3 regions of the Leptolyngbya sp. AS-A5 genome follow, and region 2 is predicted to be linked to each of the others. Evidence: predicted binding sites of a transcription regulator. Region 2 holds the regulator's gene; each other region holds the start of a gene.

Evidence for each region. The regulator NtcA, encoded in region 2, controls nitrogen genes in cyanobacteria. The targets are predictions, from matches to a motif close to TTTGTANNNNNNNNTACAAA.
Region 1: the regulator NtcA is predicted to act here: its motif matches at 4,851-4,870, upstream of rpoD (RNA polymerase sigma factor RpoD).
Region 3: the regulator NtcA is predicted to act here: its motif matches at 2,646-2,665, upstream of NC980_RS12020 (DUF4327 family protein).

The regions. Positions count from the first base shown of each region.
Region 1 is NZ_JAMPLL010000004.1:147,040-157,862, forward strand. It holds gene NC980_RS07535 (carbohydrate ABC transporter permease) at 1-490, shown strand, start outside; gene NC980_RS07540 (YebC/PmpR family DNA-binding transcriptional regulator) at 535-1,341, shown strand; gene NC980_RS07545 (FAD-dependent hydroxylase) at 1,420-2,640, shown strand; gene queC (7-cyano-7-deazaguanine synthase QueC) at 2,713-3,399, shown strand; gene NC980_RS07555 (response regulator transcription factor) at 3,929-4,321, shown strand; gene rpoD (RNA polymerase sigma factor RpoD) at 5,133-6,263, shown strand; gene NC980_RS07565 (dihydrofolate reductase) at 6,314-6,802, opposite strand; gene pipX (transcriptional coactivator PipX) at 7,014-7,283, shown strand; gene NC980_RS07575 (YggS family pyridoxal phosphate-dependent enzyme) at 7,280-7,948, shown strand; gene NC980_RS07580 (cell division protein SepF) at 8,578-9,204, shown strand; gene proC (pyrroline-5-carboxylate reductase) at 9,273-10,070, shown strand; gene NC980_RS07590 (SH3 domain-containing protein) at 10,089-10,571, shown strand; gene NC980_RS07595 (hypothetical protein) at 10,659-10,823, shown strand, end outside.
Region 2 is NZ_JAMPLL010000022.1:35,357-46,179, forward strand. It holds gene NC980_RS19880 (DUF3488 and DUF4129 domain-containing transglutaminase family protein) at 1-2,138, shown strand, start outside; gene ntcA (global nitrogen regulator NtcA) at 2,509-3,180, shown strand; gene NC980_RS19890 (DUF3084 domain-containing protein) at 3,305-4,702, shown strand; gene NC980_RS19895 (Holliday junction resolvase RuvX) at 4,736-5,152, shown strand; gene NC980_RS19900 (DUF885 domain-containing protein) at 5,149-6,897, opposite strand; gene NC980_RS19905 (hypothetical protein) at 6,946-7,560, opposite strand; gene NC980_RS19910 (HAD-IC family P-type ATPase) at 7,566-9,995, opposite strand; gene NC980_RS19915 (TIGR02450 family Trp-rich protein) at 10,067-10,306, opposite strand; gene NC980_RS19920 (pentapeptide repeat-containing protein) at 10,393-10,823, shown strand, end outside.
Region 3 is NZ_JAMPLL010000008.1:55,725-66,547, forward strand. It holds gene NC980_RS12000 (SDR family oxidoreductase) at 1-576, opposite strand, end outside; gene NC980_RS12005 (metalloregulator ArsR/SmtB family transcription factor) at 814-1,197, shown strand; gene petM (cytochrome b6-f complex subunit PetM) at 1,231-1,335, opposite strand; gene pdxA (4-hydroxythreonine-4-phosphate dehydrogenase PdxA) at 1,456-2,487, shown strand; gene NC980_RS12020 (DUF4327 family protein) at 2,781-3,002, shown strand; gene dapF (diaminopimelate epimerase) at 3,051-3,896, opposite strand; gene NC980_RS12030 (RNA-binding protein hfq) at 3,982-4,197, shown strand; gene NC980_RS12035 (alpha/beta hydrolase) at 4,240-5,175, opposite strand; gene NC980_RS12040 (inositol monophosphatase family protein) at 5,314-6,273, shown strand; gene NC980_RS12045 (class I SAM-dependent methyltransferase) at 6,643-7,875, shown strand; gene NC980_RS12050 (NAD-dependent epimerase/dehydratase family protein) at 7,990-9,135, shown strand; gene NC980_RS12055 (UDP-glucose/GDP-mannose dehydrogenase family protein) at 9,135-10,472, shown strand; gene NC980_RS12060 (DUF4910 domain-containing protein) at 10,476-10,823, shown strand, end outside.

The DNA.
Region 1 (10,823 bases), on a different contig from region 2:
AGTTCTCGTTGTCCCGGCTCAAATTACATTACTTCCCAAATTTCTAATTCTCAAATCTTTAGGCTGGCTCAATTCTTATCAAGGATTAGTTGCCCCAACCGTCGTCAACGCCACTTTTATTTTTATGATGCGGCAATTCTTTATTAATTTTCCAAAAGAGCTAGAAGAAGCTGCACAACTCGATGGACTAAATCGATTTGAAACCTTTTTTCAGATTGTTCTGCCTTTAGCAAAACCCGCTCTAGCTGCACAAACAATTTTCATCTTCATGAGTTCCTGGAACGATTTTTTATTGCCCCTCGTTGTCATGTCAAATCCTGAAATGTTCACCCTACCGATCGGCTTAAACGCCTTCAAAGGTCAATACATCACTTACTGGAATTACATCATGGCAGCTTCGATGGTCTTCACGCTGCCAGCCCTGATTATCTATGCGTTCTTCAATCGCTATTTTATTCAGGGCGTAGCCTTCACCGGAGGCAAATCGTAACTTTTTCGATATCCTATTAATCGCACCCGTTTCGATTTGTAGGTATGGCAGGACACAGCAAGTGGGCAAACATTAAACGCCAAAAAGCCAGAGTAGACGCTAAAAGAGCAAACATCTTTACTAAAGTTTCCCGTGAAATCATTGTTGCGGCTCGCAATGGAGTTCCTGATCCGGCAGGTAATTTTCAGCTCAGAACCGCGATCGAAAAAGCCAAAGCCGCAGGCATTCCTAACGAAAATATCGATCGCGCGATCGCCAAAGGTGCTGGCAAGCTTGGCACAGATGCCCCACTGGAAGCCATTCAATATGAAGGCTACGGTGCAGGCGGTGTGGCTGTCCTGATCGAAGCCCTTACCGACAATCGCAATCGAACCGCTGCTGACTTACGAGAAGCCTTTAGCAAAAACGGCGGTAACTTGGGTGAACCCGGTTGCGTGGGCTGGATGTTCGAGCAAAAAGGCATTGTCGAACTTTCTTTCGCTCCGCAAAAAACCGGACGCAGCCGCAAAATCGAAGCAGTGTCGATCGACGAAGAAGCCCTCCTCGAAGCCTGCCTCGAAGGTGGAGCCGACGCTTATGAGCTAATCGAAACCGAAGACGGACAAGCCGCAGAAATTTTTACCGAAGTCGAAAACCTGGAATCCCTCAGTCAAAGCCTGAAAGACCGGGGTTACACTGTGGCGCAAGTCGAACTCCGCTGGATTCCCCAAAATACGATCGAAGTCACCGACCCCGATCACGCTCGCGCTCTGCTCAAGCTGATGGACGCGCTTGATGCACTCGATGATGTGCAAAACGCGACCGCCAACTTTGACATTGCTGAAGAACTAATGATGGCATCGATCGCTTAACACATCGATCGCTTAACAATTGCTCACATCAGAAATCTACGCGACAATAGGTGTAAAGTTTCGTATCGCTCAACGGCTATGCAGATCGCTGAATCGAAAATTCCTGACTACGACATTGCGATCGTCGGTGGCGGTGTCGTAGGAACCACATTTGCCTGTGCCTTAAAAGATTCTGGCTTTCGAGTCGCATTAATCGAGGCTGAAGTGTCTTCGCTGGCGGCTTCTCGCGCTCAAGCGTATTCTATTTCGCTCTTATCCAGCCGCATCTTTGAAGGCTTGAACATTTGGCAACAGATTTCCCCTCAAGTTGAAACCTACAAGAACGTGCGCCTTTCAGACTCGGACTATCCGACTGCCGTTCAATTTGCACCCTGCGATATTGGTACTGAAACTTTAGGGTATGTTGCAGAACATCGAGTTTTAATTACCGCACTTCAGGATCTGCTTCAAACTTGCTCAAATGTCGATCGTTTCTGCCCTGCTAAAGTGATTAAAACCGAGCACCAATCTGGTGATGTGGTTCTCGATGTCTTGCTCAAAGGTGAAGTGCAGCAAATCCGATCGCGCCTAGTCGTCGCGGCAGATGGAGCACGATCGCCACTCCGCCAACAAGCCGGAATTAAAACGCTTGGCTGGCAATACTGGCAAGCTTGTGTCGTCGCTACACTCAAGCTCGATGCCCCCCACGACAACACCGCCTACGAATGGTTCTGGAAAACAGGGCCTTCTGGCATTCTTCCGCTTCCCGGTAATCGCTGTCGGATTGTCTGGACAGCCCCACGCGCTGAAGCCGAAGCCCTGTTAGCACTCGACGATCGCGCCTTTATTGAAGCCTTCCAAGCGCGATATGGCTCGAAGTTCGGCACACCAGAAATCGAAGGACAGCGCTACCTCTTCCCGATTCAGTTGATGCACAGCCGCAAGTATGTCTTGCCGCAGTTTGCCTTAATCGGAGATGCCGCTCATAGCTGCCATCCGTTAGGCGGTCAAGGCATCAACATGGGAATCCGCGATGCTGCTGCCCTCGCACAAGTCTTACAAACCGCAAAAAAACGCGGCGAGAACATTGCCAGTCTGCGCGTTCTAAAGCGCTACGAACGTTGGCGACAGTGGGAAAACCTGCTGATCTTGAGCATCACCGACATCTTAAATCGCACCTTCTCGAATCAGATTGTCCCGATCGTGCAACTTCGTCGCCTGGGCTTGTGGATTTTGCGAACCCTTCAGCCCTTAAGAACGATCGTTTTTCGCATCATGTCAGGCTTAACCGGACGCACTCCCCAACTTGCTCAGCGCTAAATGAATGTCTAGTGGTTGAGAATTACGCGGAGATGGTGCAAAGATCATAGACGGCAAGTTTGGAAGAATATTATGCCGAAAGCGATCGTCTTACTCTCCGGAGGTTTAGATTCCGCAACCACAACTGCACAAGCGATCTCCGATGGCTATGAACCGATCGCGCTTTCATTTCGTTACGGTCAACGACACGATCGCGAACTCCAATCCGCACAGGCGATCGCGCAGCACTTCAAGTTGTCCCAACATTTTGTCATCGATGTGAATCTCGCGCAGTGGGGCGGCTCAGCACTGACCGATACAGAAATTGAGGTGCCGACAGAAGGCATTCAGCCTGATCAAATTCCGATTACTTACGTTCCAGGGCGCAATACCGTATTTATTGCGATCGCCCTTTCTCTAGCGGAGGCAAAAAACGCAGAAGCTATCTATCTAGGCATCAATGCGGTGGACTATTCAGGCTATCCAGATTGCCGCCCAGAGTATCTCACTGCGTTTCAACATTTAGCTGAGTTATCTTCCAAAGCAGGATTAGAAGGCAGAGCGCCGAAATTAATTGCCCCCCTGGTCATGGATTCCAAAGTGGATATCGTGAAGCGAGCGATCGCGCTTGGAGTGCCAATTGACAAAACCTGGTCGTGCTATCAAGGCGGTGAAGTTCCTTGTGGTGTGTGTGATTCTTGTCGAATCCGCGATCGAGCACTCATTGAAGCTGGACATCCGGAGCTTGCCACTTCTCAAAGTCAAGAATTGTTTCAATAAACTTGCCTTAATTAGCTTAAGATTTGCTTCCAAAAGTTGAATAAAACCGCACATCTGAAGTAGGGCTAATTCTGCATTCATTTCTAGAAAAAACGAGATGAAATCTAAAAGAAATCAGTAGATTCTTGTCTCATAAATACTCTAAACATTCTGTTAGAAGAGCAAGTCAAAAATCTTCAAACTCTTTTTGAAGCGGCTTTAATTTAGCGGCGGTCTTGGCTCACTCAATCAGTACAAAATTAGAAGTAATCTCTATCACTTTATTTTGCGTAAGCCTTGCACCACAAGCAATAGTCCATAATCGAGCGTACGGAGCAACCCTAATTTGTAGTTTCTAAAGAGAATAGAAATTGTAGACAAAAAGTTTCTGGGAAGTATTTCTAAAAGCTTAAAAGCTAAGAAATACCGAAGCATAAAAACAAGCAATAAAGGATTGAAACTCAAGCATCGAAAGATATTCAGCGAGTTTCACCGTGAAAAAGGCGAATAAACCAGTCGCTATATTAAATTTCAGATTGGTACTTTCGTCATGGTCTTTCCGTCCACTTACATTCTGCTGTTAGCTCCACAAATCGAAGAATTGCACGGGCTAGAATCGCTCCTTCAGCAAGTCGCACTCGACGTAGAGATTGTAGACACCACTGATCAAGCCCTAGCACGAGTGAGCCAAAATCCCCCTTGTCTTGTCATTCTGCAAGAGCATCTGCGATCGGAAGCCACAATTCATCAACTCCGCACGATTGCCCATGCAGACCGCATGACGCTTGTAATCGTTACAGAAACTGATTCTCCGAGCTGGCTTTATCAAGAGCAGCACCCCGATGTTGATGGTTTTCTCGTTAAACCGTTAAGCCCAGATGTACTATTTTCACTGATTCATTCTGCTTCTGCTCGTCAATACTGTCAACGATCTCTCATCTGAATAGATTCAGATTCAGCATTCAACCTCGCATCTTTCCAAAGACAGACATTTTTAATTCGTTCTCAAGCCAAATAAATAAAACTAATACCTTAGCGAATTTCTTTCCATGCAACCTAGTTTGCAATAACTGCCGCTTATCATCGGGTTAATCGTAGTGAACGCCTCAAAATACCGATTTAGTAGGAATTTGCGCCTTGAATATCGAATCGCGTTGCATTAGGTAAGCTAATTAACCAATTGATTCAGTCTGATAATTTTGGGCTAACGTTGTCAACAGGCCACAAATTATCTATCACTTTCGGGGGTGACATAGAGATACAAACGTGGATCACGCCAGAATTTTGCGATAGATTTGAATCAGATTGATGCCTGACTCTAACAGAGAGGTTGTCCCATTAAGAGATGAATCACTGTGCAACTCAAAGATCCTGATAAAAACGATCGCGATCATCGGAACAGCAACGTGAATGCTAGACACAGCAGATTTATCAAGAATGATTAATAAAGAAATCAGGAAAAGGGTGCAACTTTTGTGAGAAAGGCTACAATCGGGGAGTCATTCCAATCATTTAGAAATAATGATCTCAGAAAATCAGCCTCTGCCAACCGTATTTTCTCGGAAGTTGTAGCAGTTGCTCGTTTTGACTGAATCATTTTGCCGATCGCTCTACTGCACACCAGTTGACGAACGAGAGCTTGCTTCCGCAAGCAACATCGCCTCTGGGTCAGCAAGACTGCATCGAACCACCAACATCTGTTTTCAGTGCTGGGACATTTTACTTCATTACTTAAGGAGCACGAGGAACGCGGCATGACCCAAGCCAAAGACTTACTTGTTGTAGAAGAGGCATTTGACCCTTCAGAAGCTCTAGAAATCGAGTTAGAACTCGATGACCTTGATGATCTTGACGATTCAGATCAAGGAGAGGATGACGAAGAGGGAAAACCCGTCAAGGGGCGTGCAACTCGTCGCCGGACTCAAGCCAAGAAGAAGCACTACACCGAAGATTCGATTCGGTTATATTTGCAAGAAATCGGCCGAATTCGCCTCCTCCGCGCCGACGAAGAAATTGAACTCGCCCGTAAGATTGCGGACTTGCTGGAATTAGAGCGCATTCGCTTCAAGTTAGCCGACAAGCTCGATCGCGAACCTTCAGATGCAGATTGGGCACAGGAAGTGAAAATGCCCCTGCCGCAGTTCCGTCATCGCCTGCATTTAGGTCGTCGCGCTAAAGATAAAATGGTGCAGTCGAATCTGAGATTAGTGGTGTCGATCGCGAAGAAATATATGAATCGCGGCTTGTCGTTCCAAGATTTGATTCAAGAAGGCAGCTTGGGTCTGATTCGGGCGGCAGAAAAGTTCGACCACGAAAAAGGCTACAAGTTCTCTACCTACGCGACCTGGTGGATTCGTCAGGCAATTACTCGCGCCATTGCAGACCAATCGAGAACCATCCGGCTTCCGGTTCACTTGTACGAAACCATTTCCCGCATCAAGAAGACAACGAAACTGTTGTCTCAGGAAATGGGACGCAAGCCGACTGAAGAAGAAATCGCAACTCGGATGGAAATGACGATCGAGAAGCTGCGCTTTATTGCCAAGTCTGCTCAGTTGCCGATTTCGCTAGAAACACCGATCGGTAAGGAAGAAGATTCTCGCTTAGGCGACTTCATCGAATCTGATGGTGAAACCCCAGAAGATCAAGTGTCTAAGAATCTGCTGCGTGAAGACCTCGAAGGCGTTTTGGCAACGCTCAGCCCACGCGAAAAAGATGTGCTGCGCTTGCGCTACGGCTTGGATGATGGTCGGATGAAAACGCTTGAAGAAATTGGACAAATCTTCAACGTGACCCGCGAACGCATTCGTCAAATCGAGGCGAAAGCTCTGCGGAAACTCCGTCACCCGAATCGCAACAGCGTTTTGAAAGAGTACATTCGCTAGGGTTTAACTGATTTCGACTATGAGCCGATCGCAATACTGCGATCGGTTTTTTATTGGGGCACAACGCGACGATAGGTTTCAAATCGATAGCCAGCTCTTGACTCCAAGTTGACTAATTCAAATTCATTTAGACGATCGCGCCACTCTAGGAAAAATACATCGCCCTCGTAGTTACCTTCTACGATCGTCAACTCCATACGATCCACAAGTTCCAATGCTTGACGGTAAATCGATGCGCCACCGATCACGAACAGCTTTTCTTCTGGTCGCTCGAGCGCATCAGAGAGCGATCGCACAAATTCGACATTCGGTAGCTCGGATTTCAGTGGTTGTGAGGAAACGATAACGTTAGTGCGTTGAGATAATGGGCGTTTTTGCAGATCAAATTCCCATGTTTTCCGTCCCATAATGACGGTATGATGCAGCGTGAGTTGCCGAAAGCGTTGGAGGTCTTCTGGGATCGACCAAGGCAATTTGCCGCAATTTCCAATGACTCCGTTTGTTTGGGCGATCGCAGCAATTAAAATAATCTCGGACATGATAGCAACTTATTTTGATGACAGGGTAAGCTGAGTCACTCAATTTATGCTGTAACTCTCGCGGTTGCAAAAACTCCCCAATCATACTTCGTGCAACTCACGGCTAAGACGGACATATTATTGCAATTAATGATTACAATTTCTGAATTCCTATTTCCTATTGATGTTGATGATTCCGAATTGCGCTTACTCTCTTGCTGATGGATGGTAGATGGATACTGAGAATTATTTGAACCACCCAACATTTGGGCTGCTGTTTCGGGTGTGTCTGGTTGAAGAACATCGGGAATTATTTAGTACGCTCTACGCGCAACGGTTATTTTTTGTCGTATCTCAAGGTGCAGACGGACTGGAATTTGAATCGATCGGACGCAGCGATGCAAGAGTAATGGTCGAAAATCGCATGAGAATGTTACGCCGATCGGGAATGTACAAGGAGTACGATCAGCTTCAGAAAGTTCACAAAAGCACATTTCAATGATCTCGTCTCTACAGAACCACATTGCCGAATTCCGCGCCAAAATTCCACCGCACATCCGGGTCATTGCCGTGACGAAAACGGTTTCCGTAGAGGCAATGCGAACTGCTTATGCCGCCGGAATTCGGGATTTTGGTGAAAATCGGGTTCAGGAAGCTGAGACTAAACGCGCAGAATTAAAAGATTTAACCGATGTAACGTGGCATCTGATCGGGCATTTGCAGAGTAACAAAGCAAAAATCGCGATCGACCTGTTTGATTGGATTCACTCGGTCGATAGCTTGAAGCTAGCGCAACGGCTAGATCGGCTTGCAGAAGCACAAGACCGCAAGCCGCAAATTTGCCTGCAAACTAAACTGATGAGCGATCCTAACAAATCAGGATTTTCAGTTTCAGAGCTTTGGGACGCGATCCCGCAGCTTGAGCAATTAAAGCACTTGCACATCCGGGGACTCATGGTGATCCCACCGTTTGATCTAGAGGCTGAGGCAACGATCGCGCTGTTTAGACAAGCTAGAGAACTTGCTGAAAAAATCCGAACTCACAGCCAGCTCAATCTCGATCAACTGTCGATGGGAATGTCGGGTGATTATGCTTCGGCAATTCAGGCGGGCGCAACGATGATTCGACCGGGACGAGTGCTGTTTGGAGCAAGACTGCAAAAATAATCGCAGAATTTCAGCAATAAGTGGTACTGTATGTACCACTTATCAGAAACGAATCGAAACCTTACTTCAGTGGTGCGCCTCTCATCTTGTAATAAAGATCACTTACGTATAGTGCTGAATGCGAAGAGGTCAGGGATAAAGACCCAGCTTTCAGCGTCGATCATGCCGTTTCTATTCTTTCAAAATATACGCCGGAATTCTATTGAATTAAGCTACTTTTTTGCGGTCAAATTTTCCCTATGTTTGAAAATGAGCTGCCTATCTCAATAGTTTGAATCAGTCAGAACAGTCTGCATCACCGAATTGCAACAAATTTAAAAAAAATCTCTAGATTTATGCTCCAACTTCTAAAACTACCGATACAATTGCAGCCGGGGACGAAAAACTCCAAAAGAAATATTCAAGTTCGATCGCTGGATGTATACTGATTTTTCAATTCATCATTTATGCGACAGTGTAGGAATTTCTCTAAGCTGTCAGCCCAAAAGATGGAATTTGCCTGACCCGCGAAACAGTCTAGCGGTGAATCGAGAACGATTTTCCACATCAGAGGTCGATCTACTACTCCTAATGATTTGACCGTACCTTTCCCAAGCAAACTCAATAACGATTCGGATGGAGCGTGAACAGTGAGTATTTTCAGTAAATTACGAGATTTCGTTGGACTCAATGAACCTGTCGAATACGAGTACGAATACGACGAGATGGACGGACAAGACTATCAGTCGCTCTATCAAGAAGAGAGCGCTCCGGCTCCAGTCGCAGCCACCGAAGAAGAAACTCGATCGCGTCGGGCAAATCGTTTTCGCGACAACTATGCTGCACGTGAGCGTGACCGGAGTGTTGGAATTGCAAGTGAAACCACTGGTGTAGGAGCCGCTATGAATAATGTGATTGGAATGCCTGGAGCAGCAAACGGAATTTCGGAAGTCGTGGTGGTTGAACCCCGCACGTTTGAAGAAATGCCTCAAGTGATTCAAGCATTGCGTGAGCGTAAATCAGTGGTGCTGAATCTGACGATTATGGATCCGGATCAAGCTCAACGCGCTGTAGATTTCGTGGCAGGCGGTACTTATGCGATCGACGGTCATCAAGAGCGCATCGGTGAAAGCATTTTCTTGTTCACGCCAAGCTGTGTTCAAGTCAGCACCCAAGCAGGCGTGATCAATGAATTGCCACAAGCTGCTCCTGCTCGTCCCCGCGCCTCCGCTCCGACACCCGTTTGGGGCACAGAACCGAGAGCAGTACAAGGTTAGAGAAATAGTCAAGGGTGAAAGATAGTTTGATCTCGAACCCTTTAATCTCTTTATCTGAGGTTAATAGATTGTCTAAACAATTTGGCATGATAGGCGGCGGGATGATGGGAGAGGCTCTCTTGTCCCGCCTTATTGCTCAGAACGTGTTTGATTCTGCTGCGATCGTCGTGAGCGAGCCGAATCGATCGCGCCAGGAATTTTTAGCGCAGCAATATCACGTTCAAGTGACCGAGCAAAATCGACAAGCGGCAGATTGCGAGATTGTTTTACTCGCGATTAAGCCGCAGATATTTCCGCAGGTTGCAGAGGAATTAGCAAATCAACAGGTTTCTGCCCTGGTCATTTCAATTTTGGCAGGAACGACGATCGCGCAGCTTGAAGCGGCATTTCCCAACGCGCTCGTCATTCGAGCGATGCCTAATACGCCTGCAGCCGTTGGAGCTGGAATTACCGCGATCGCCTCAGGTCAGCGGGTTGAGCCACATCACATTGAACAAGCGAAACAGATTCTCAGCACGGTCGGAGAAGTGGTTGAAGTGCCCGAATCGATGTTAGATGCAGTGACAGGTTTATCCGGCTCAGGGCCGGGATATCTTGCGATCGTGATCGAAGCCTTAGCCGATGGCGGAGTTGCAGCGGGACTGCCAAGAGTGATCGCGCTCAAGTTAGCCATTCAAACGGTGCGGGGAACGGCTCAACTGCTGCAAGAGTCGAATCTCCATCCGGGGGAACTGAAAGACCGTGTAACCAGTCCTGGAGGCACGACGATCGCTGGAATTGCAGAACTCGAAAAAGCAGGAGTGCGATCGGCATTTATCGAAGCGGTAAAAGCAGCAGTAACTCGATCCAAGCAACTGGGCCAATAACTCCAAACCTCAAATCAAATGCTAAAATCTGGACGATCTTCTTCGCGGGCGATTTCTATACGGTGGTCTTCAGTCCTCAAATTCTTTCTGGGCGTGTTCTTCGCGATCGCACTTCTTGCGGTTGGTAGTTTGGTTGCCGCAAGAGTCATGATGGCACGCCTTTCTGTCATGCCGCCCAAGCCCACGTTCCCAAATGATACCCCTACCAAAAAGCCTGCGACGAAGCCCGCTGCAAAACCTGCCGCGGAGAAATCGAGTAACCCTGATACTGCTGCAAAACCGCTTCCAGCAGGGGCATTTCCAGCACGGGTGACGCAATCGATCGGGCTTGTGGTGCGGGATGCGCCAGGAGGGGAAGGAGGCTCGATCGCTGGTGTCGATTTCAATGAGCGTGTCACAGTTCTTGAAACAAATGCTGATAAGACCTGGCAGAAGATCCGTTTAAGTAGCGGTCAGGAAGGCTGGGTTCGGGCTGGAAACGTAGAACAAGTGAGTCAATAGCTTGAGAGAATCTAGACGAGATAGAAATGACCTCAGAGAAGCTTTCACTACTGCGGTTGAATTTGTTGTAAGACTATTTGTAAGACTATGGAGATATTCAAACTTAGTGGAGCAGAAATTATTTCACAAGTTGATGTGACAGTTCAAAATTTTTGGGCATGGGCTTACTCCGATATTCTGTCTAATCGGAATCGTTCTATATTTGCTGAGTTTTTAGTTGCGGCTGCGTTGGGTTTGACCCATCAGCCTAGA
Region 2 (10,823 bases):
TCACTCAGTCGCTTGTCAGCGTGGGAATTTTGGCGACAGATTTGGCTGCGGAAACTCAGTTGAGCGTGTGGGCAATTCCCTTAAGCGCGATCGGAGCCTATTGGAGTTGGCATCGACGACGCAAGAAAAATACAGGGTTTAAATTCCTGTTGGCGATCGCAATGACGATCGTGCTGTTTAGTTTTTTTGGCAGGATGCTCGGTGGTGCTCAGAGCGGTGATAATCGGCTGCTGCTGGCAGAGTTTCTGATTCAGATCCAAGTGCTGCACAGCTTTGATTTGCCACGCCGCAAGGATTTGGGCTATTCAACGATGATTGGGCTAGTGCTGCTGTCGGTGGCAAGTACGCTGAGTCAGACGATGCTGTTTGGCGCAATGCTGCTGGTATTTTTGGCGATCGCGCTCCCGGTACTGATGCTCGATTATTGTTCGCGCTTGGGCGTAGATGTGGTCAAGTTAGAGCGCACCAGCTTTAAGAAAATCAATTTTCGAGTGCTGCCTGCGATTTTTGCGATCGTGCTGGCATTGGGGTTGGTGATTTTTGCGCTGATGCCGCGACTTCCTGGATATCAGTTACGTATATTTCCGGTCAGTTCTCCGGTGAGCGTTCAGGAGCGATTTAATAACCGAGTGATTACCAATCCGGGCATGGGTCAGAGCCGAGATCCGCGTGTCGGAATGCGATCGGGGAGCGGAAAAGGCGCAGGGCAAAGCCAAGATCCAGATGACCTGTCTTATGCTGGATTTGGCGACAAGATTAGCCAAAACGTGCGGAATCCATTAAAGCCGCGAGCCATCATGCGGGTGAGATCGCAGATCGAAGGCTTTTGGCGGGTGATGGCTTTCGATCGCTACACAGGGCAGGGTTGGGAGGTGTCGCGCAACGACAAGACGCAGACGATTAAACGCTCACCTTGGTCATATCGGTTCTTTCTGCCGACTCCGGTGACGATCGGCAAAACACGCGAAGTGGTGCAGACCTACACGATTATTGCCCCAATGCCGAATCTAATTCCGGCGCTTTCAAGGGCGAGAGAAATCTATTTCCCGACCGATGAAATTGCGATCGACCCCGAAGCAGGATTACGTGCGCCGATCGAGCTGGGCGATGGCATTACTTATACCGTGGTGTCGGATGTGCCGTATCGCGATCGCACGTTGCTGCGGCTGTATTCGGCCAGAGCGCAGTATCCAAAAGAGAGTCCACACTTACAGATTCCGGCGGGAATTGCTCAGAATGTCGCTAAAGAAACGAAGCGAATCCTGGCAACTTCTGAACAGCCGATCGAGTCCGATTATGAAAAGGCGCTTTATCTGGGGCAGTATTTGAAGCAGCGTTATCAGGTTCGGCAAGACCTGGATTTGCTGAAGCCGGGTGAAGATCTCGTCGAAGCATTTTTGCAAAATCAAGGCGGCGATCGCGATCATTTTTCTACGACGCTGACGATGATGCTGCGATCAATTGGCATTCCGGCGCGATTAGTAGCGGGATATGCGCCCGGAGAATTTAATCCCTTCACCGGACTGTACATTGTGAAGAATACCGATGCTTACGCGATCACAGAAATCTTCGTGCCGCGCGTGGGATGGTTCACGATCAACCCAATTCCGGGACATGAACTGATTCCGCCGTCGATCGAGGAATATCAGCCCTTTAGTCTGTTGCAGCGATTTTGGAACTGGGTCGCGGGATGGCTACCTCTGCCTGTAACGGCTTGGATCAGCGAAGTAATTCAGACGATCAGGAGCGCGATCGGCTGGTTTTTGGCGCTGTTTACTCAAGGATTAGGTGGATTCTTTACCGCGTGTTTGCTAATGATTAGCACTGCCTTGCTGGTTTGGCTGTGTGGTCAAGGCTGGAAAAAATGGCAAACTTACCAGCGGTTGCAGAAGCTTGCACCGATGGAGCGGCTTTATCAGCAAATGCTGTCTCGCCTCGAAGCGCAAGGCACTCGTAAATCTTCAGCAGATACGCCGCTAGAATATGCCCGACGAGCAAAAACCATGCGGACTCAAGAGCAAGCAGGTGCGATCGAAGACATTTCCCAAGCGTATGTGAAGTGGCGCTACGGACGAGAAAAACCTGAAATTGAAGCGCTGCGGCATCAGTTGAAGAGACTAAAACCTCAGCGAAAGTAAATGAGTAAGCCTGTGCCAAAGGCAACACCATTGGCAGTATTCGTTTCGGATAGCAACCGTCTCGACTTCAGCAGCACAAAGGAATCCGCTCGAATGGGTGCAAGTGACACTATCGACACCCGATTCGAGCTACGGTATAATCTTCCGAAATTATTCAGCCCTGAGAGGGAGAATCTAAGCGTGCCGAAAAAAACACGCTCGAAAGTAGAAAATTCCCAGAGATTTTCAGGATCACGGCTAAAATGTAGCGCAGTGTACAAAAAGCATTCGGTGACTCAGTTTTAGTGGTCTAAAGTCATCAATTGTTTACAAAGCTCGATCGCTGACCGGCTCGTAAACTCATCCAGCACTCGACACGACAAGGAAAGAAATGGTTGTGACCAAGGATAGACCGCTTGCAGCAATGTTCCGTCAGATTGGAGGAAGTGCATATCCTCCCGTGATTGAGACGTTTGAACGGGGCAAAACAATCTTCTTTCCCGGAGATCCGGCAGAACGAGTGTATTTTCTGGTCAAGGGTGCCGTCAAACTGTCGCGGGTATACGAAGCAGGCGAAGAAATTACGGTGGCGCTGCTGAGAGAAAACAGCGTATTCGGGGTGCTGTCACTGATTACCGGACAAAGAGCCGATCGCTTTTATCACGCCGTTGCCTTTACTCCGGTTGAGTTGCTTTCGATCCCGATCGAGCAAGTCGAGAAAGCACTGAAGGAAAACCCCGAACTTTCGATGCTGATGCTCAAAGGCTTGTCCTCGCGAATTTTGCAAACCGAGATGATGATCGAAACCCTAGCGCACCGGGATATGGGATCGCGATTGGTGAGCTTTTTGCTGATTCTCTGCCGCGATTTTGGAGTCCCATCGCAAGAGGGAATCATGATTGACCTCAAACTCTCGCATCAAGCGATCGCTGAAGCGATCGGTTCGACTCGCGTGACGGTGACGCGCTTACTGGGAGATTTGCGTCAGGACAAAATGATTTCGATTCACAAGAAAAAAATCACCGTTCACAATCCGGTAACGCTAAGTCAGCAGTTTACCTAATTGGACTAGAATTCTTTCCTTGAAGACCCGCCCGAAGTATAAATCGAACAGGCATAATGATAGGCGGATCTAGAATTGCCTTGCCAGTGTAAAAGTGCTGGTCTAAGGATCTCTTGGGAGTCTTATGTCCGATGTCGGGCTGATTTTAATTCTGGTGGTGTTGGTGTTGGGTGGAGTGATCGCAACAGTGGGTGATCGCTTGGGAACTCGTGTGGGAAAAGCGCGGCTTAGCTTGTTTAATCTTCGTCCGAAGCAAACCGCGGTCGTAGTCACCATTTTGACCGGAACGCTGATTTCTGCCTCAACTTTAGGAGTGCTGCTGCTGGCAAGTAAAACCTTTCGCGAAATGCTGCTGAACTTTGGGCGAATCCAAACCGAACTGCGCGATCGCGGACGCGATTTGGAAAAAGCTGCCACCGATCTGAAGGCGACCGATGCTCAGAAAGCCCAAGTTGAGAAACAGCTCACAGAAGCCCGATCGGAACGCGCCCAAGTTGAGGAACAGCTAAAGCGAATCAATGCCGATCTGAAAACTTCAATCGATCGCCAACGAGAAACCAATGCTCAACTCCGCACCACCGAAGCGCAGCGTGATCTCACGCGTCGTCAACTGATCGCGGTGTCTGGTCAAGCATTAAAACTCCGCAGCGATATCAATCAACTGCAATCGGAACAAAAGACCCTGATTATGCAGCGCGATCAGGTCAAGCAGCAGATCGCCGAGCGCGATGCAGAGATTGCCGAACGCACCAAACTGATTGAACAACGCGATCGTGAGATTAATGAGCGCGATCAGGTGATTGGGCAGCGTGAGACGGATCTGAAGCGATTAGAGGCGCAACGAGCCAGCCTAACTGCGACACTGCAGCAAATTGAACGGGATGTCGAACTAATTCGCAGCGGCGATCTGGCGATTTATCGGACACAAGTGTTGTCTTCTGGCGTGGTGCGCGTAGGGAATTCAGAAGGTGCGAAAGCAGCGATCGATCAACTCCTGCAATATGCAAATCGTTCTGCGGTTGAGGCACTGCGGCTCGGACGAGATGATCTGCAAATTGTGCAGATTCGGACGACGGAAGTTGAAAGTTTGATTCAACAAATCAGGAATGGTCAAGATTATCTGGTTCGGGTACAAGCCCTCGCAAACTATGTCAAAGGCGAAAACAAACCCGTGTTTGTTTATATGAGTGCAGTCCCCAATCGGGTTGTGTTTTCTGCGGGAGAGACGATCGCTGCCCAAACGATCGATCCCTCCAAGCTTGCACCGCAGGACTTCCAACGGTCGATTCAAGAACTGCTTGCTGTTTCTAATACTCGCGCTCGTGTCGCTGGCGTTTTGAACGACAACATTCAAATCGAAAAACTGCTTACATTAGGATCATTCATTGACCAGCTGCGGCGCTATCCCACTCCGGTTGAACTGCGAGCGATCGCATCGGATACCACATACACGGCTGGGCCGCTCAAAATAGAATTAGTGGCAGTTCAAAACGGACAAGTGGTGCTGAGAGCATCGAGCTAACATATCCAGCGAATAGGGGAGTAGAGACGCAGCATGGCGGAACAGCCAGTAATTCTGGGGTTTGATCCAGGGCGGCAAAAGTGTGGATTAGCGGTCATGGGGGTCGATCGCCGCCTCTACTATCATGAAGTGATCAGCGCCGAAAGCACGATCGCGACGATTCAAGGCTTGCGGGAGCGGTATCCGATTTCGCTATTGGTGATGGGGGATCAGACTTCCTCGAAAGATTGGAAGCTCAAAATCGAGAGTGAATTGAGTGAGCCGCTACGAATTGTCACGGTGGATGAGCGCAATAGTTCCTTAGAAGCTCGCGATCGCTATTGGCAGCTTTATCCGCCAGAAGGGTTGAATCGGTTGATCCCGCAAGGAATGCGAACGCCGCCGAGGGCGATCGATGATATTGTGGCGATTTTGCTGATCGAACGGTACTTAGAACGCTTGGTGAGCTAAGGGATCGATTCATCGCCTAGACGGGCTTGAGTGAATTGTTCTAGCACTGCCTGACGCAACAATCGCTGTGGCATGAACCCCTGAGTCAAAATGAAGTCGTGAAACTTTTGGGAGTCAAATTTCTCGCCGAGTTGTCGTTCGACATTTCTGCGAAGCTGCATCAGGCGTTGATAGCCATAGAAGTAAGAGGGAGCGTGTCCGGGAAGCCGGACGGTATAGCGATCGATTTCCTGCTGAGCGAAGAACTTTGAGTAGCCTGCCTCTTCGGTGAGAATGCGCAGTGCTTCGGTCGTCGAGATTTTACCTAAATGCAGTTCGGGTTCCAAGAAGGCACGCGCCGCCCGCAATAGCTGAAATTGTAGGGAGATAAACTGCCCTTCGATCGGCATGAACGGTAGGGTAATCGCTTCGGCGTAGAGTGCCCAGCCTTCGTGGTTGGCAGGGTTGTAGCCGAACTTCGATCGAGCCTCAGAAATGCCTTGATCTTGAATCGTGGTGAACTGAAGGTCGTGTCCGGGTCTGCCTTCGTGAGCAGTGAGCGTCCAGGAAACGGCGGGATAGGTGAAATCGTTGTAGGTACGGGGTTGGGGGTCTGGTTTTAGGAGGGGAATGATGAAGGTTCCAGCCGTTTTGCTTGAAGCTTTGGGGGCATGGTATTGCGGAACGGGAAAAATTGCGTTTTCACGATCGGTGGTGAGCCGAATGGTTAAGGGGCGTTTCGGGAGCGTGACTAATTTTTCACGCTGAATGATGGCTTCGATTTCCTTTTGGCGTTTCTGATAGTGCGGCAGAATTTGATCGCTCGGTAATTGCTCTTGCTTGAGAGCGCGGATTACGTCGCGATAGTCTTTTGCCTGAAAGCCTTTTTGTCTGGCGATTTGTGGCGCAAGCACGTTCATTTCTTGTTGAATGGCGGCAAAGGCAGAATGGGCATTTTGCAGGAGTTCGTCGATCGGGATTTCGACTCCTCGTTCTGCGAGTTCTGCTGCATAAAGTTCGCTCGGTAAGCGGAAGCTGGTTCTGGCTTTGGGTAGGATTTCTTGCCGAACAAAGTTTGTATATTCGGTTAATTGTGCTTTTAGCTTGGTGTAACTTGATTGATCAATTTTCTGTTGTTCGATGCGTTGCTTGATTTGCTCGAGTTGAATGGTTGTATTTGCTAGATCTTTTTCAAGCTGCGATTTTTCGGGAAAGAAAACGTTTTGTTGCGTCATGCTCTCTCGCATTCTTTGAATCGCCATCGTCGCTATCGCAGTTGTATTTTCTCCGCTAATTCGCTTTAGCTGCTTGGTTAAATCGCGCTTGTTGAGATCATCAATGCTGCGGTTAATTTCTCTAGCTAAATTCACATAAGGCAAACGGTATCGTCGATCGAGTTGAATTGATCGCAATTCCTCGTTTGCTGATTGAATCAGAATTTCTAGATCAAGTTTGACCGATGGCTCAGTTTCCTGCTTTCGCTTTGTCTGAAGTGTTGCAACTGCGTTATTTAAGTTTCGCTCGTAGCATTGCACATAGTTTGTATCTAGTTTCAGCAGCGATTGGCTGAGTGTGGGTTGATCTGTGCAGTTTGATTCTGATTCAGCTTTGATTAGAAGGTTTGTATTTTCATTGCTTCTTGTGATCCAGTTAGGTTTTGCCGATGCGATCAGTTCTGAAATGGAGTGGATCGCGATCGCGACCATGAACGATGCGATCGCCAGCAAAACGGGAACTTTGCGCGAGAGCCGGAGAGCACGAACCATAAATCAGTGAAAAGGGACTGATCGATCTTAGCGGTCACAAAAATTTCTTTACTGACGACACTGGAGCGACTTAAACACATCGTCTGCTTTCTTTCGCGCTACATCTAGATTTGCGTCATTTGCCAGCAGATTCACCACATATCGACTGTCACCCAAAATGATGTTTGCTCGGTAAATCACAGTCGCTTTTTCGGGGGAATCAGGGTACTTTAGCAATCCCTCCCGAACCGCAATTCCCGTCGTTTGTCCACACAGCGTCCGGTTTTCAGCCCGCACCGTCTTGATTTTCAGTTCTTCTTCGTCCGCGCCCAGCGCAATGCTGTCTAAGATGCGATCGATTCGCCGCCGTCCTGATTCTTGATCTACCGGAACCCGCGCCATCAAAAGCTGAATATCGGGTTCATTGCCTTCGCTGGCAACAAGGGCAACTTTTGCGCCCGCGATATTCACACCCAGCAGACCCTGAGAGCCTCCAGGTAGGAAATAAGTCATGATATTGCTGGCGATCGCTTCTGCGCGTTGGGGGGTTGCGGCATTGCTGAGAAATTTTAATCCGAGTCCGGTTAAGCCGACTCCCAGCGTAGCGATCGCGCCCAGCACCACGGCAAGCGTTTCCCAAATTGAAACTTTGTATTGCGGAATTCTAGAAGGGAGGTCTCTCATTGTTCTTACTCCAAATCAACGCCTAAAAAGCGATCGAGAAACCGAGTCCGCCAGGACAATCTCAGAATTAGCGCCCACTCTATCGCAACCAAACCCAAAAACAGGCAATCCTGTAAACTCAGCGGAGACAGTTCAAAAAACACCCGCAGCGGCGGAATTGCAAGAATCAGCAAATAGACAACAAGTAGGGCAACGGCAACGATCGTATATCGCCAGTCGCCGCTTAATGGTTCTCCGCCTGTCCAAGCGTTTGTGGGTGGCTTGAGAAACGGAATCAACAACAGTTCGCAAAACACTAAAATGGTGACTAATGCAGTCCGAGGAATATTAAATTCGATCTCAGCAAGTCCAACATTAGGAGGTAGATCCAAGACAGCACTCACTAAATAAAATAGATACACGGTGAGCGACACTAACGTAATCGTGATCGTAGCAGGAACGACGAAATGTAGCATCGATCGCACTAAACTGCGTTTTTGCAGTTCTCCGGGTTGTGCCCAGATTGGAATAAACGTTGTGGGAATTCCTACACCAATCAAAGTGACGATCGCGCTATGTTTATTTAACAGTGGAAAACTATCGGAAACAATGGCGATCGCAAAAATTAGCAACGCCACGCAACTCAGTCTTACCATAAATAATTTAATGACATCGCGAATGCCATTTTGAATGCGTTGTCCTTCTAAGAACGTATGCGGCAATGCTTCAAATGAATCTTTCAGTAACACAATATCGGCAATGCTGCGAGTTGCCTTACTGCCGCTCTCCATCGCAATTCCAAGATTCGCCTGCTTGAGCGACAACACATCATTCACGCCGTCTCCGGTCATCGCAACATAGTGACCCGATTTGCGTAAACTCCGAACCAGTTGCGCTTTTTGCTGCGGTGTAATTCGTCCGAACACATTGTAATTTCGCGCCGCCTGCATCAATTGCGCTTCGTCCATCTGCGCCAGTTCTGTACCCGAAATCAATCGAATATCATCGCTAAAATCTGCTTGTTTTGCTAAGGCTGCAACCGTTTGAGGATTATCACCGGAAATAATCTTTAGCGTAATGCCTGCTTTGACGAATCCTTGCAGCGTTTCACGGGCAGAAGGTCGGAGTTGGTCAGAAAAGCAAAGAATTCCAAGCGGAGTCAATTCGGGCAGCGTAGAGTCGGAGATCGACTCCAAGGTGATTGACCCTGATGTATAAGCAAACAACACAACGCGATAGCCGTGATTCACTTGGCGATCGATGTAGTCCAAACTTTCATCATCTAAAGTTGTGGCTTTCATCAAAATTTCCGGTGCGCCCAGAATGTAAGTCCCTGGGTGATCGGCAAATTCGATCGCGCTCCACTTTCGCGCTGAAGAGAAAGGAATTTCGTCGCGAATCGGTTTAGCATATCCACCACAGGCAATCAGAACGGCTTCACTGGTGCGGTTTCTGGCTTGGGTGCTAGCGGCAAAGTCACCTAAACGCGATCGTAATTCCAGTTCTGAACGAGCGATCGGATGTAGCGAATGCAGTTCGATTTGATTCGTCGTCAGCGTTCCAGTTTTATCCAAACACAGCACATCAACATTGCTCAACGACTCGACAGCATTCGTTTGCTGAATCAAAACATTCTGCCCCAACATCCGAATCGAACCCATCGCATATGACAGCGTGATTGCTAGAATTAATCCCGCAGGAATCAGACCCGCGATCACTGCGGCACGCTGTACCACTTCGTTTAAGGTCTGCGATCGACTCACAAAACTGATTCCAATCAGCAACCATAAAAACGATGCCAGCAGCAATAAAATCCGAATAATTAAGTTAATCTCCGCTTGCAACGGCGTATAGACTTGGCGAAACTCTCGCGCTCCCATCGTTATCTGATAAGCGACTGTATCAGTTCCGACCTTTTGCGCTTCATAACAAGCACTACCACTCGCACAGAAGCTGCCTGAATACACGGGCTTACCCGCGACCTTGACAATCAGATCCGATTCTCCGGTGAGCAGCGATTCATCGACCTCAACTCGTCCTGCTCCGACAATTTCCCCATCGACCAACACCTGATCCCCCGGACGTAGCACCAGCGTATCTCCCAGCACGATCTCACTGGGGTCAATATTAATTTCTTCACCGTTGCGAATCACCGTCGCGTGAGGGCGAGACAACAGCGCAATTTCATCCAGTTTCTGCTTTGCCCAAATCTCCTGCACAATCCCGATCACCACGCCGCTGAAAATCACCACAGCAACGAAGATGGCATCACTCGGACGACGCAGCAAAATGAAAACACCGCTAATTGCAAAGAAAACGGCATTGACAAACGTGAGTAAATTCTCTTGAAAAATTCGTGCATACGATCGACTCGTCGGCAGCTTAACATTATTTGTCTCACCTGCTAAGACGCGCTCACGCACTTGTCGATCGCTTAATCCGGGAAGCGTTGCCATGAATCTGAAGGGGCTAAATCAGAAGGATGTCAATATCATAGACACTGCTTTCCTTCTCGCAAAATCATCTTTCACGCTTCTTCCTGCTCGTTGAGGGATTTCCAGCCCGCTTGCCACTGCGATCGGTCTTTGAACAATTTCGCATTCATCCAAAACCGCACCGACGGATCGCAAGCTGCCACCACTTCCGCAAATACCCATTCGCCCTCATTTTTGCGATTAACAACCTGAAAGTGCCGCCAGCCCCAGGTTTCTTCCTGCGCTGTCCACTTTGATCCAACCAGATGAGGAAATTTTTGTTTTTTAGCCATACCTCCATTTTAGATTTTTGCCTTCAATTCAGGAATACTCAGTCTGGACATCAAAAAGATCGTCGCAACCGCAACGAGACAGTAGTATGAAGTATTTTCCTGCTCACCCTTCCCGGTTAAGGTTCCTGTATATGATGCGGACAAATTTATCGATTGCTGCGCTGATGTCGATCGGCATCATTCTCCCGGCTCAAGCTGAAAATCTCGATCATGTGCGCCAACTGCTGGCAACGAAACAATGCCCGAACTGCGAGTTAACCAGTTCAGGGCTTGTGCTGGCTCAATTGCCGGGTGCAAATCTCGCAGGCGCAAATCTCGCAGGCGCAAATCTCAGTCAAGCCAACCTTGCCGGAGCCAACCTCACAGGCGCGAATCTGGCAGGTGCAACTCTAAGCGGCGCAAATCTCACAGGCGCGAAATTGACTAGCGCCAACTTACAAGGCACCGATTTAACTCGATCGTATCTTGTCGGCGCAGACCTAACCGGAACGCAGATCGAAATGGCGCTGATTCAAGG
Region 3 (10,823 bases), on a different contig from region 2:
CACTTTGAGGCATTGCACAGCGAATTTGGCGATATCGATCGTGTCCATGTAAGCAGTTGGGGCGGTACTGCCCATGACCCAAACGCCTTGCCCTTCTAGAATTGGGATGGCGTATTGTCCGATTAATCCCTGTAAGAATCCACAAGGGCGCAAAATTGTATAGTCTAATCCTGACTCTGCTAAAAACTTTTCAGTGCAGGTCTTAATTTCCATTAAGGGAACGTTGGGAAATTTTTCAGCATCCAAAATAGAAAGAAAAATATAGCGATCGACCCCTGCTGCTTTCGTCGCTTGAATTAAGTTAACTTTGCCTATCCAGTCGATTTGCCTGATGCTGAGCGAATCGGTTGCGCGAGCCGTTGCAGCATCAATCACTGCTGTCACCCCTTCTAGCGCCGCAGGTAAGGTTTCTGGATAGCACAAGTTCCCGGTGACAAGCTCGGCTCCCCATTCCTTGAGAAAGGCCGCTCTTCTAGGACTACGGACGAGACAGCGTACCTTATATCCCTCATCCAAGGCGCGACGAGTAATCTGTCTTCCCAAGGTACCCGTGGCACCTACAATCAATACGCTCATGAGGAGTTTGTGACAAAATGTTAACTTTTCGATAAATTCTATCAGAAATCTCGCATTGAAAGCACGATAAGGGCGATCGAGTTTTGAGATCCAGAATCGAGCATTCCTTATCGTAGCGTAGGTAAAGGAATGTATCGGTTTTCTTTGAGCGGGTTAAAACTCTCATTTATTCTAGAGAGCTAAGTACGCTACTCTGAAAGTATCTACGATCGTAGCAGGCTACGTTCTCGAATTTCTATGGCAAATCCTAATCTTGTGACACCTGCGGTTGACCAATGCAGCGATCAGCATCCGGTGAACTTAGACCATATTCGCTCTCTGCACCGCGACCTTTTGAGCGTGGAAAAGTCTCAGCGAATGGCAGAATTCTTTAGCTTACTGGGGGATGCCAATCGATTGAGGATTCTCTCAGCGCTATCCATTCAAGAACTTTGCGTCTGTGATCTTGCTGCTGCGGTGAAGATGTCAGAATCTGCGGTTTCGCATCAATTAAGGGCGTTACGATCGATGCGGTTAGTGGGATATCGGAAACAGGGTCGTAATGTCTATTACTCGCTCAAAGATCATCATGTGTTTAATCTTTACCGCGAGGTTGCCGAGCATTTAGATGAAGAAGAGTGAGGGAAACGGCTCCATCACTCTCGCTTCGTGTGATTACTCTTCGCCGCCCTGAAGTCTGAGAAGCAAAAAGCCCAGCGACAACCCAACCAAAATCAGGGTAAACGCCAGGATTGCGGTGTTAAAAATCTCTCCAGCCATTGTGTCAATTCTCCTGTTAAACAGCGATCGAGTTCGGTTGTCGAAGTTCGTTTTTGAAATTTGAAACCGTTCATAAGTATTGTAAAGCAGTTCAGTCACGGGTTTTTCATCACGTTTTCTATGACTCGTTTAATTATTCCAATCGGCGACCCTGCGGGAATCGGCGCAGAAGTTATTCTTAAGGCACTGGCTGATCCGACGATCGCTGAAAGTGCCGATTTTACAATCGTCGGAAATCGCGACTATCTCAATGAGATGTACGATCGTCTCAATTCCTTATGTTCTGACTTAGCGAACCCAAAAGACCTCAAAATTCTGCACCTTGATAGTCCAGGAACGATCACACTTGGCACAGGGGATGCCTATAGTGGCGAAGCCAGTTTTCGGTGTTTAGAAACCGCAATTGATCGAACCTTGGCGGGTGAGTTTGACGGCATCATTACGGCTCCGATCGCCAAATCTGCCTGGAAAGCTGCAGGTCACGTTTACCCTGGACAAACCGAACTTTTAGCCGAAAAAGCAGGAGTCGATCGCTACGGCATGATGTTTGTGGCTCGCTCTCCTTACACCGATTGGACATTACGTACTCTTTTGGCAACCACGCACATTCCACTGCGGCAGGTTGCGGATGCCCTTACACCGAATGGATTAACGCGGAAATTGGAACTTTTGATCGAATGTCTTGAACACGCCTTTGGAATTACCAAGCCGCGAATTGCGATCGCTGGACTGAATCCCCACAGTGGTGAACAAGGACAACTTGGACGCGAAGAGATCGACTGGATCGGTACTTGGCTGGACGAGATGCGCGATCGATTTCCTCCTGTTCAACTGGATGGATTATTGCCACCTGATACGATGTGGGTTAAACCGGGTCAGGCTTGGTTTGGAAGCGCTCCGGTGATAGCTCATGACGCGTATCTGGCGTTGTATCACGATCAAGGCTTAATTCCCGTGAAGTTAATGGCGTTCGATCGTGCCGTCAACACTTCGATCGGGTTGCCGTTTATACGAACTTCACCCGATCATGGGACTGCGTTTGATATTGCGGGTAAAGGAATTGCTGATGCAACTAGCATGAAAGCCGCGATCAAACTTGCGGTTGAACTGGTGCAGCGTCGAGCATCTTTCACTTCAGCCGAAACAATATAATCCATGAATGATTTTCATAGATTGTAAGCACTCAGGTCTGGTTGAAAAGCCAGGTTTTCGTTTCAAAGAGCAGATTTAGTGCAGAAGTAAATGTCATAAATTGCTGACATTAGTAATAGTTCTTACATTTTCGACTCAGAAATGAGGTAGAAAATAATTCAGTATATCTCACTACAAAGTACGCTGTTTGAAGGAGACAGATAGCGCTAAACTTTGGATATCTTTTTAGTTAGTCCCTATACGCTAGTTAGGTTGATATCTTCGACACCCAGATTTCTCAGGAAGGTAGACCCATGCTTCAGACCGTACAGTATTCGCTTGAAATGATTCAAGACGAAGTACGCCAATTGATCGATCGCGGCGTTATTAGCAAACAACAGCCGATTTACGCCCTTTGTAAGCATATTCCAGCGCGTGAGTGGATGCGCTTTGAAGCCGAGTTAGAGCGTTATGATTTTCTGCTGCGCGATCGCATTAGCGATCTAATCTGTCAGGAATGCTGGGATAACGATTAGGAAGAGTGGGGAGAAGGCTGAATGAATTTTCTCCCCACTCTCCGCTCCCTACTGCCGGATTCCAGTAAAAACCTTCTCAGCGCTGCCCGTCATATACAGCCTGTTATCGACTGCCCATTCAATTTGCAAACAACCGCCGGGCAACTCAATCGTGACGCGACGATCGCATTTTTGATTCAGTACACCCGCAACCAGCGAGGCACAAGCTCCGGTTCCGCAAGCTAAGGTAATTCCGGCTCCGCGCTCCCAGACTCGCATTTTAAGGTAGTCCGATCGCACCACTTCAATAAACTCGGTATTGGTACGCTGCGGGAAAACAGGATGGTTTTCAAACAGGGTGCCAATTTCTTCAAGCTCGATTGCGGCAACATCGTCCACGAATGTAATGCAGTGGGGGTTTCCCATACTGACACAAGTGACATTCCAAACTTGCCCTGCCACTTCGAGCGGTTGATTAATTACTTTTTGATCTGGAGCCGCGATCGTCGTCGGAATTTCTCCTGCCAATAAACGCGGTTCTCCCATATCCACCGTAACTTGACCATCGGCTTCAAACTTCGGAGTCATTACCCCTGCTAAAGTGTGAATGCGGTATTGGGGTTGAGATTTTCCGGTTTCTGCAACTTCCAAATCTGCCAGAAACCGCCCCAAACAGCGGATGCCATTTCCACACATCTCTGGCTCTGAACCATCGGAATTAAAGATTCGCATCGTGTAATCGGTGCCATCTTGACCCGGAAGCGCGAAAATCACGCCGTCTGCTCCGATGCCAAAATGTCGATCGCACCACCTTACCGCATCTTCAGGAGTCAGTTTCGGCTGATCGGACGTACGATTGTCGATCAAAATAAAATCGTTGCCCAGCCCGTGATATTTCGTAAATTCAATCGTCATGATGATCGGTTACAAGAATGTGTAGGATTTGGTGAATTAAGGCACTCTAGTAGGTTAGAACGGTTTCGATCGAGGACTTCCCCCAATGAGTATTGAACTAGATACCGGATTGCCAAGCACTCGTCAGATTCAGACGATTATCCGCGAAGAAAAAGAGATCGAAATGAAACTTTCGACTGGAGATTTGCTCACCGGAAAGGTACGTTGGCAAGACCCCCATTGTATCTGCATCATCGATCACTATGATCAGCCGACAATCGTCTGGAGACAGTCGATCGTGTTTATCAAGCCTAAACTCTAAAAATCACGCCGAGCCAGGGGCAATCCGGCTCCTGGTTTTTGCTTAGAATCTGCGTTTTCGCGATCGATATTTCTCAAGAAACGACAGAATTCCTGCTGCTAACTGCTCCGGATATTCCTCATGCAGCCCAAGCGATCCCGGCATTCGATACACTTGCACCCCAGAGAAATGCGCCAATATCTCAACCTCTTGCCGGGATTTTGGGGGCATCTCTTCACCGACCACCATCATCGCGGGCACCGGAAGCGGCTGAAACCAATTCAACCAATCTTGGCGCGATCGTACTCGATCCAGTCCCCCCGTCACGAATGCAGCAGAGGCAAACCGCGCTCCTTTTTGCTGGGTCGTCTTCCACTTGCGATCGATCAAGTCAGGGGTGATATTTTCCTTCTTTGCGAAAACGTGCCGCCCATACATCCAGCTTAAAAAGCCGCGAGTCGTATTTAAAGAATAAAGAAATTGCCCAATCAGTGGCAATCCGATCAGCCGTTGCAGCAGGCGATACGCCCAACGGTGCTCTCCCATCGCAGTCGGTAAAGGGCCGCGCCAAGTCGGACAGACCAACACAACCCATTCCCAAGGCGGCTGCCGCTGAGCTAACTCCATCACATATCCCGCTGCATGTCCCGCTGCGATCACAACCACAGGCTCGGAAAACATCGTCTGCACAAAACTCCGCAAACAGGTTTCATACAAAGCAGGGGTGTATTGCATTGCAGGACGCGACGAATCGCCAAATCCGATCCAATCGATCGCATACACCTGATATTCGTCTGCCAACTGCTTTGCTAAACCCCGCATTTCCGATCGACTAGACACTGAACTCAGCGCCGGAAGTAATAAGATCGGCTTACCTTCCCCCAGCACTTCGTACACCAGCGTCAGCGGCTTGCCTTTCCAACTCCATTTATGTTCTCGAATCGTACCGCCAATTCCGTCTAGCGGCTCGATCGTAGAAATAGGAGAATCTTGGCTCATGTGAACTTCCTCGGCCTGGGCATCAGTTTTATCCAGTCCCTCATTGTGCAACAAAACCTTATCCTGCAACAAAAAAGGTAGTCTATGGTATCCGCGAACTACGGATTTTACGGTCAGGAATACGGAGCATGACGGCAAATGAAATATGAACACGAATCTAAAGTTGCGATCGCTGCTGCAAAACAAGCTGCTGTTCTTTGTGAGTCAGTGCGCCGATCAGTGAATTTTGTAAGTCTAGATAAGCCGGATCGCTCTCCGGTAACGATCGCGGATTTTGCGGCTCAAGCAATTATTTGCCACCAACTTCATCAAGCCTTTCCACAAGACTCGATCGTTGCAGAAGAGAGCGCTGCGCTTCTCTACCAATCAGCCTTACAGTTAACAAAGGTGACTGAAGCTGTGCAAGCGTTAATTCCAGATGCAATGCCTGAGCAGGTTGCAGCCTGGATTGACTTAGGTCAAGGAAAAGTCGGAGAACGATTTTGGACGCTTGACCCGATCGATGGCACGAAAGGGTTTCTCAGAGGAGCTCAGTATGCGATTGCGATCGCGCTAATTGAATCTGGAGAAGTGAAACTGGGCGCGATCGCTTGTCCTGCTTTTGAAGAAGGCTGCATCTTTACAGCAATCCTGGGGCAAGGAGCACAAAGACTTTCACTCCAGACTAGACAGTCACAAGCGCTCAAGGTTTTGAACGATCAAACCTCTTTCCAATTTCGTTTAGCCGAAAGTGTAGAAACGAGTCACGGCGATCCAGAACGGCAGCGATCGATTGCTCAAGCTGTCGGGCTAACTGCACCTTCTTTGCAGATGGACAGTCAAGCCAAATATGGTGCGATCGCTTCGGGTCATGCCGCACTTTATTTACGATTGCCTTGGTCACAAAATCCAGACTATCGCGAAAACATTTGGGATCATGCAGCAGGCGCAATCATTGTAGAAGAAGCAGGGGGGCGCGTCAGTGATATGCACGGTAAACCGTTGAATTTTTCAACCGATGCTCAGTTGATTGAGAATTGTGGCATCGTGGCGAGTCAAGGAGAAATTCATGATGCGGTGTTGGCAGCGATCGCAGCAAATGCCGCAGCAGATATATAGCTCACATTATGAATTGCTAAGACCAAGAAATAATATGTTGATGAAAGGTGGTTAATCAGTAATATTCAATTTCTCTAAGTATAGAGATCCGATCAATATTTCCGTAAAATTTTCAACCGCCAAACAGCAATTTTTGCATCTCTATTTTGTTTAAGTAAAGATGCTGAGGTTTCGATAAAGATTAGGTGGAAACACTGGAAAATTATGCAGAGATGGTAGAGACTTGTTTCAGCTAACTTTCAGAAGAGACTTGATATGAGCTAGGAGTGATGTCAGTCTCCGATCGTAGCTGTTCTCTAACTAGAAACCTGATTTAAAGCTTGCCGTGCTGTTGTTGTAGCGCCCTAATGCTGTGAGGTGCATGATTTTATGAGTAGTTCAAATTGTCGGTTTTGTGGCTCTGCGCTGCATCACACGTTCGTCGATTTGGGAATGTCACCGCTCTGTCAAACCCATATCACTCCAGAGCAATTAAACGAGATGGAACCCTTCTATCCACTGCATACTTATGTTTGTGACAATTGCTTTCTGGTTCAACTACAAGAGTTTGTCAGCCCCCAAGACATCTTTACTGAGTACGCTTATTTCTCATCCTATGTTGATGCGCTGTTAAAAAACGCCAGCAATTACAGCGATTTAATGGTAGAGCGGTTTGGCTTAAATTCCCAAAGTAAAGTGGTTGAAATCGCCAGCAACGATGGTTATCTCCTGCAATACTTTGTGAAAAAGGGCATCCCAGTGTTGGGAGTTGAGCCTGCGGTGAATGTCTCCCAAGTTGCAAAAGACAAGGGAATTCCGGTTGTTAACAAGTTCTTTGGAGTACAAACTGCAACCGAGCTTGCAACTGATGGTAAAGCAGATTTGCTGTTGGGTAACAATGTTTTAGCGCACGTTCCCAACATCAATGATTTTGTGGGCGGGATGAAGCTCATGCTGAAGCCCGACGGTGTGATCACGATGGAGTTTCCCCATTTGATGCGCCTGATGGAAGAGAACCAGTTTGATACAATCTATCACGAACATTTCTCGTATCTATCGTTCATGGCAGTGCAGCGCATTTTTGCCCATCACGGTCTGACATTGTTCGATGTGCAGGAGATTCCGATTCACGGTGGATCTCTCCGGATTTACGCTCGTCATACAGAGGACACCTCGAAGCCCGTGGGCGATCGCGTCATCGAACTGCTAGAGCGGGAGAAAGCAGCAGGATTTGACAAGCTTGAGACCTATGCTCACTTCACAGAGCAAGTCAAAGAAACCAAGCGGAGACTGCTAGAGTTCCTGATTACGGCAAAGCAAAAAGGGAAAACGATCGCAGGCTACGGCGCGCCCGGAAAAGGCAACACCTTGCTCAACTACTGTGGCATTCGCACCGATTTTCTCGATTACACAGTCGATCGCAATCCTTACAAGCAGAACAAGTTCACTCCTGGAACTCACATTCCTATCTACTCTCCAGAGAAGATTCGAGAAACCAAGCCAGACTATCTGTTGATTCTGCCTTGGAACGTCAAAGACGAGATTATGGAGCAAGTCTCCTACATTCGTGAATGGGGCGGTCAGTTCGTGGTTCCTATCCCTGAAGTTAAAATCTATGCCTAGTCATGGCGCTGCCAGTCTTGTGTTCTCGATGATGTAACTTGCTGCTAATGTTGCGGAGACTGATGTATGAGTGGAATAAGTAGTGTAGGCGCGAGCCTTAATCAAGAGCGATTAATGAGTAATCAAACTAAGATCCAGCCCAAAAATCAACTTCGAGCAAAAGACATCATTGCTGAAGACCTAGACTATATCTGTGGCAACCTTACTGAAGAGCTTGGCACGATGGCAGGCAAAAACTTGCTGATTACAGGCGGTGCGGGTTTTCTAGGCTATTACTTTGTGCAATCGGTTCTGCACTGGAATCAAAAGCACGAGCCAGACCAACAGATTCCTTTGACCGTTTATGACAACTATTCGCGAGGCGTACCTGCTTGGCTAACGGATCTCAAAGATGATCCAACTCTAACGCTGCTCAAGCACGATATGACGCAGCCGTTACCCTCTGATATGGGTGATTTTCAATACATTATTCATGCGGCTTCGATCGCATCTCCTACGTTCTACCGTAGAGACCCGATCGGCACAATGGATGCCAATGTGAATGGACTCCGCAACCTGTTGGAATACTTCAAAAATCAACGAGATCAAGGCAAAGAAGTCGGTGGCTTTTTGTTCTTCTCCAGTAGCGAGATCTACGGCGATCCCACACCAGAGAACATTCCCACACCCGAAGACTATCGCGGCAATGTGTCCTGTACTGGGCCTCGCGCTTGCTATGACGAAGCGAAGCGCTACGGTGAAACGCTGTGTGTGAACTTCGCTCAGCAATATAATCTACCGATTAAATCAGCCCGCCCATTTAACAACTACGGCCCTGGATTAAAGATTACCGATCGTCGCTTGCTCCCCGACTTTGCACGTGACATCTTCAGCGGTCGGGACATTACGATGCTGTCTGATGGTTCACCAAAGCGGACATTCTGCTATTCCGCAGACTCGATCACAGGCTACTACAAGGTCTTAGTCAAAGGTCATGCGGGTGAAGCATATAACATCGGGATCGAAACGCCTGAGATTTCTGTTGCAGAACTTGCCGAAAAAGTGGTTGCAATCTCCAAAGAATTGTTTGGGTACGAAGGTAAAGTCGTTCGTAAGATTAGTGAAGACAAAGACTATTTAGTAGACAATCCGAATCGTCGCTGTCCGGTAGTTGAAAAAGCTCGAACTCATCTGGGTTACAATCCGACCATTTCGATCGATGAAGGACTTCGACGATCGCTGATCTGGTATCAAGACAACCAAGAAGCGGAGGACGCATAATGCAAGTTTCGATCATTGGAACGGGTTATGTTGGCTTGGTTTCGGGCGTTTGCTTTGCTGAGAAAGGGCATCAAGTGTACTGTGTTGATGTGGATCAATCCAAGGTTGATTTGATTAATCAGGGCATTTCTCCTTTCTATGAGCCTGGACTGAACGAACTGTTAGAGCGCAACATTAACACTCGTCTCAAAGCAACCACTGATTTTCGGCAAGCGATTCTTGAAACGGAGCTTTCTTTGATCGCAGTTGGAACTCCTTTCGACGGCAAAGAAGTTGATCTCACCTATGTTAAGCAAGTCGCACAGCAAATTGGTGAAGCGCTAAGAGAGAAGTCTTCCTACCATTTAGTTGTGGTTAAAAGCACGGTTGTTCCAGGAACGACTGATCAAGTGGTGCTACCAATTCTCGAAGCAGCTTCAGGTAAGAAAGCAGGTGTTGATTTTGGAGTGGGGATGAACCCAGAATTTCTCACCGAAGGAGAAGCGATCGATGACTTTATGTATCCCGATCGCATTGTTCTGGGTGGGATTGATGAGCGCAGTATCGATCAATTAGATGTTCTCTACACCGGATTTGAAGGAGTCGATCGCTTACGCACGAACAATTCAACCGCTGAGATGATCAAGTACACCTCCAACTCATTGTTGGCACTGCTAATTTCATTCTCAAACGAGGTTGGCAATCTCTGTTCTGCGATCGGCAACACTGATATTGTAGAGGTGATGAAGGGTGTACATAACAGTCGCTACTTGACCACGGTACTCCCGAACGGAGAGCGAATTGTTCCACCGATTACCAGCTTTCTCGCCGCAGGTTGCGGATTTGGTGGAAGCTGCCTACCCAAAGATGTTAAGGCTTTGATTGCTCATGGCGAGAAATATCAAAGTCCAATGCCCTTGTTAGACGCTGTTATTCAGATCAATCAGGCGCAACCTCAGCAAGTGATCGCGAGACTCAACAAACATTTCCCGTCACTTGATGGCGTGAAAATTGCAATCTTGGGACTCTCCTTCAGACCCAATACGAATGACATGCGCGAAACGCCAGCAATCCCATTGATCAAGGCACTCAAAGCGCAAAATGCAGCGCTCAAAGCTTACGATCCGGTTGCAATTCCCGAAGCTGCAAAACTACTCAAACCAGAGGATGTAGAACTCTGTGATAGCTTACCGTCGGTGCTTGAAGGCGTTGATGCGATCGTGCTAGTCACACGCTGGGATGAATTCCGCGCTGTTCCTGAACTGATTGCTGAATTCGACCCGCAGCCTGTCTTTGTGGATGGTCGTCGGATGTTAGACAAGCACTCGATTCAGCGCTACGAAGGCATTGGGCTTTAAGCAATGAACATTACTGATCTCAAAACAGTTCTCGACTCTCAGGCGATCGGTGAAGATCTCCATCGCTTTGCTGCCGAATTGTACCCCATTTGTCGCAGCATCACAGGCGACGGCTTTCGGGAAACCCTGCGTCAAATCGAACGCTTTATCCCCCTAAAGCGATTTGAAATCCCAACCGGGACACAGGTCTTTGATTGGACAGTTCCACGGGAATGGAATATTCGCGATGCTTATGTGAAAAACTCACGCGGCGATCGCGTCATCGATTTCCAACAGTGCAATCTACATGTGGTTAACTACAGCATTCCAGTGCATCAAACAATGTCATTGGAAGAACTAAAGCCGCATCTG